One region of the Oceanobacillus caeni genome, then DNA from elsewhere that is predicted to be linked to it. Evidence: riboswitches for the same ligand, from Rfam matches in the RefSeq annotation. Region 1 holds a riboswitch; the other holds the start of a gene.
What was found. Region 1 has a riboswitch for FMN ahead of ribE (riboflavin synthase). Riboswitches for the same ligand answer to the same signal wherever they lie in the genome.
Positions count from the first base shown of each region.

Region 2: it holds a riboswitch for FMN, as region 1 does, so the genes downstream of both, ACFQ18_RS00115 (ECF transporter S component) here and ribE (riboflavin synthase) in region 1, are expected to answer to the same signal.

Region 1 covers NZ_JBHTKV010000034.1:12,763-15,168, reverse strand. Annotated here, with positions in the region: gene ACFQ18_RS16190 (TlpA disulfide reductase family protein) at 80-589, shown strand; FMN riboswitch at 649-795, shown strand; gene ribE (riboflavin synthase) at 963-1,616, shown strand; partial or broken gene ribB (3,4-dihydroxy-2-butanone-4-phosphate synthase) at 1,629-2,237, shown strand; gene ribH (6,7-dimethyl-8-ribityllumazine synthase) at 2,273-2,406, shown strand, end outside.
Region 2 covers NZ_JBHTKV010000001.1:25,888-28,293, forward strand. Annotated here, with positions in the region: gene ACFQ18_RS00105 (1,4-dihydroxy-2-naphthoate polyprenyltransferase) at 1-273, shown strand, start outside; gene ACFQ18_RS00110 (hotdog fold thioesterase) at 284-676, shown strand; gene ACFQ18_RS00115 (ECF transporter S component) at 762-1,349, opposite strand; FMN riboswitch at 1,525-1,669, opposite strand; gene ACFQ18_RS00120 (M20/M25/M40 family metallo-hydrolase) at 1,734-2,406, opposite strand, start outside.

The DNA of each region.
Region 1 (2,406 bases):
TCACTTCACTTTTTTATTTGCATGAATTAGTAATGCACAGGAACAATAAGAGTAAATAATGTTAAGCGGAGGATGAATCATGAAGTTTAACTATTTAATACCTATCGTATTAGGGATATTTTTTTCCTTTTTTATGACGGAACAATTATTGGCGGAGGAAAATAAAGAGGGTATCGAAGTAGGGAATAAAGCGCCTGATTTTGAAATAGAAACGTTAAATGGAGAAAAAGTAAGCTTGTCTGATTATAAAGGAAAACCAGTCATGCTTAATTTCTGGGCAACTTGGTGTCCACCTTGTCAAGTTGAAATGCCAGACATGCAAAAATTTCATGAAAAACATGAAGTAGTCGTTTTAGCTGTTAATTTATTAGACACAGAAATGAAAAGGGATCATGTTCAAAAATTTGTGGATGAATTTGGCATGACCTTTACCATTGGGCTAGATGGGGATGGGGCCGTTTCAAGCAAATATCGAATCAATCCCATTCCTACGACTTATATGATTGATTCAAAAGGGATTATTCGGCATAAATCGCTAGGAGCTATGCCATACGAAACAATGGTAGAGCATTTAAATAAGATGGATTAAAAAATATTTTGAATTGAACGGTAACTTATGCTACAATGAAATAGAATTTAATAACGAATATATTCCTTCGGGGCAGGGTGAAATTCCCTACCGGCGGTGATGAAGCAATGCTTCAAAGTCCGTGACCCGTGCGGTTATGATACCAAGCGGTGGATCTGGTGAGAATCCGGAACCGACAGTTAAAGTCTGGATGGGAGAAGGAATTTTAGAATGGCGTATTTTGGTCTATACTGTATTTGTATAGGTTAAAAATGCTTTATTTTGCTAACTAAAATTCTAACCTTTTAGCTCTCGATGGTATTACTGTCGAGAGCTTTTTGCATTTATTTAAATATCTTATACCCCTGATGAAGGAATAAAAGGAGGGAGATTTGTGTTCACAGGTATTATTGAGGAAATTGGAACTGTAAAAAAGATCCAAAAGGTTTCTGATCAAGCTGTAACGATGACTATTTCTTCGAGTAAAATTCTTGAAGATGTCGGGTTAGGCGATAGCATCTCAGTAAACGGTATTTGTTTAACCGTTACTCATTTCACATCTGATTATTTTGAAGTCGATGCCATGCCAGAAACGATAAAAGCTACATCGTTAAACAGTCTAAAAAAAGGATCTTCCGTAAATTTAGAAAGGGCTATGGCAGCGAATGGAAGATTTGGCGGGCATTTTGTCTCTGGACATATTGATGCTACAGGGAAAATAGTTAAAAAGAAAAAAGAACAAAATGCTATTTATTACGACATAGAAATTCCCAACGACTTAACCAAATACATCTTGCCTAAGGGTTCCATAACAGTGGATGGAACTAGTTTAACTATATTTGGAATCCAAAAAAGTATTTTTACGATTTCCTTAATTCCACATACTGCAAAAGAAACGATTCTTGGCGAAAAAGAAGAAGGAGATATTGTAAATATTGAGTGTGATATGCTCGCAAAGTATGTTCAAAAAATGCTTCAAAACGATGATCACGAGCAGAAAGTAAATCGAATAAGTAAAGACTTTTTACAACAAAATGGCTTTATGTAAAGGAGTGAAAAAATGCATACAATTGAAGAGGCTATAGCTGATTTACAAAAAGGAAAACCAATTATTGTAAGTGATGACGAAAATCGAGAAAATGAAGGAGACTTTGTTGCTTTATCTGACAGAATAACACCAGAAGTCATCAATTTTATGATTACCCATGGAAAAGGACTTGTATGTACACCGATAGAAGAGAAATTGGCAAAAAAATTAGGTTTGTATCGAATGGCTAGAGAAAACACCGATCCACTTGTTACAGCTTTTACAATATCCATCGATCATATAAAGACAACAACTGGTATAAGTGCTTATGAGCGAGCATTAACGATTCGCGCATTAATGGAAACGGGGGTAAAAGAAGAGGACTTTAAAAAACCTGGACATGTTTTTCCCATCATTGCTAAAGATGGTGGTGTTCTCACACGCCCAGGTCATACAGAGGCTGCTGTGGATTTGGCGAAATTAAGTGGAGCTTTTCCATCCGGGGTTATTTGCGAAATTATTAAAGAAGACGGAACAATGGCTCGAATGCCTCACTTAAAAACGTTGGCAAAAAGGTTTGATTTGAAATTTATTACGATAGCGGACTTAATTGCTTATCGAAAGAAAACAGAAATGATCATTTCTTAGGGAAATATAGAAGAAAAGGGGAGAAATAAATGGTAAATACAATCATAGGAAATTTAGTTGGAACAGATTTAAGAATTGGAATCGTAGTTGGGAGATTTAACGAATTTATTACGAGTAAATTATTAGATGGTGCTATAGACACATTAAAAAGACATGGTGTGAG
Region 2 (2,406 bases), on a different contig from region 1:
GTTCTTTTAGGTAGGGAAAAATCCATAACGGTTATGGCATTTTTATTTTTTATTGCTTACCTTCTAACTGCTGTTTATATTATTTTTAATATATTACCATTATGGTCTATCATAACATTTGCAAGCATACCTATAGCGATTAAAGTAATTAAAAATTTCCGTGGTAAAACAGAACCTCTAGAAATGATGCCAGCAATGAAGGAAACTGGAAAAACGAATACGATATATGGATTACTTTTAGGTATATCATTACTAATAAGTCATTTTATTTAAGGGGATAGAGATGGAAGATTTATTAAATGATACATTGATCGAAAATCTAGGGATTGAAATCGTTTCTTTAGATAAAAATGAAATAATTATGACTATGCCAGTAGATAAACGAACTCGTCAACCATATGGTTTTTTACACGGTGGCGCATCTGTCGCACTCGCTGAAACTGTTGCAAGTATGGGAGCAGCAATGAATGTCGATCTCAATGAATGTAATGTCTTCGGTATTGAGATTAACGCCAATCATATTAAAAGTAAAAGAGAGGGAATAGTTACCGCAAAAGGAAAACCTATCCACAGTGGTAAAACAACCGCCGTTTGGGAAGTACGCCTAACGGACGAAGAAGATGCTTTAATATGTATATCAAGATGTACAATAGGAATTGTTTCAAAGAAAAAATAGATGAAGGACGGAGAAGCAGTTTACTTGCTGCTTCTTTTTTATTTACATAAAAAGCTAACCCCTAGAGGCTAGCTGTGAATTTTATTTATATAAATTTTGCTTGTTGTTGTTCTACCCAGTTCTTCATCTTGATAAATAAAGGAACGAATAAGATTCCCACTATAATTCCTTTAATTGCATTAAATGGAAGTACCCCTATTAAAACAGAGGACCAAATTACTTCTGGTGTCATTTCCCAACCCATAAACCAACCATACGCTGGTAAAACAATAAAGTAATTTAGAACACTCATTCCAATTGTCATAATGATTGTTCCTGTTACTAGTCCGGAAACAACACTTTTCACACCTTTTTTAAATCGATGATAAAAAATGGATACCGGTAAAACAAACATAAGACCTGCTAAAAAGTTTGCCGCAACTCCAATTGGATCACCTGCACCTGAAACTGCAAGATACAATAAGTTCTTCACTGCTACGACGATAACACCAGCGACTGGAGAAAAAATTAGGCCCGCCATTAAAGCCGGAACTTCGCTAAAATCTATTTTTAAGTAAGGTGGTAGAAATGGCAAAGGAAAGTTTAAGAAAAATAATACTAATGAAATTGTCCCTAATAATGCCAAAATAATTAATTTAACTAAACTTAATGATTGCTTAGTTGATTTTCCCATTTGTTATCCTCCTTCAATATGATCGATTTCTATCTTGTCGTGAAGGAGAAGCCTAAATCTGATAAAAATGCTATATTTACACATAAAAACCCTAAAGGCCTAATTGGGGCGCTTTAGGGTTTAATATACAAAAGTATAGCAAAATTATGGTACAAAAAAAGTACCTAATCAGGCTCGACATCTTCTCTCATCCAGACTTTAACTGTCGGTCCTGGGTTTCCACCAGGTCAACCACAATCTAAATAAACTGTGGGTCGCGGACTTATAGCGAACAGCTATTTACCGCCGGTCGGGAATTACACCCTGCCCCGAAGATTGAAATCGATTATTAAATTATTTATGTATAGTATACATCTTATTTTTTAATTTGAAAAGAGTTATTTACTAATCTTCCAAAGGATTAAGACTCTCTTTTCCTGTCATATTTTCAATCATCGTTACTAATAACTCCATTTCCTGTTCCATATCGATAAAACTAGCTGTTTCAACAGGCGAATGCATATAACGTAACGGTAATGATACTAATGCAATCGGAACTCCCTTACCGGTAAATCTCATTTTATCAGCATCCGTCCCAGTCATTCTTGGCGTTAACTCGTATTGAACATTTATATCCAGTTTTTTAGCGGCGTTTTCTAATAATTTGTTCATTTTAATGTTAATCGGCGCACCTTTAGCTAAAACAGGACCTTTCTCTAATCTTACATCTCCATATTTATTTTTATTTACCCCAGGGTAATCGGTTGCGAATGTCACATCACAGGCAATGGCCATTGTAGGATTAATTCCTGAAGCAGCAAAATACGCACCACCCATATTCGTTTCTTCATTTACCGTACTTGCCGCATAAACACCGACATTTATATCCTTTTCTGATAATCGTTTTAATACTTCTGCAACGATAAATAACCCAGTCCGATTATCTAATCCCCTACCTGTAATATAACGATCCTTTAAAATTTCGGGATTCACTTTATATACACATAAATCACCAATTTGTACTTCCTTTTCCGCTTCCTCTTTTGATTGATAACCACAATCTATAAATAAATCGCCC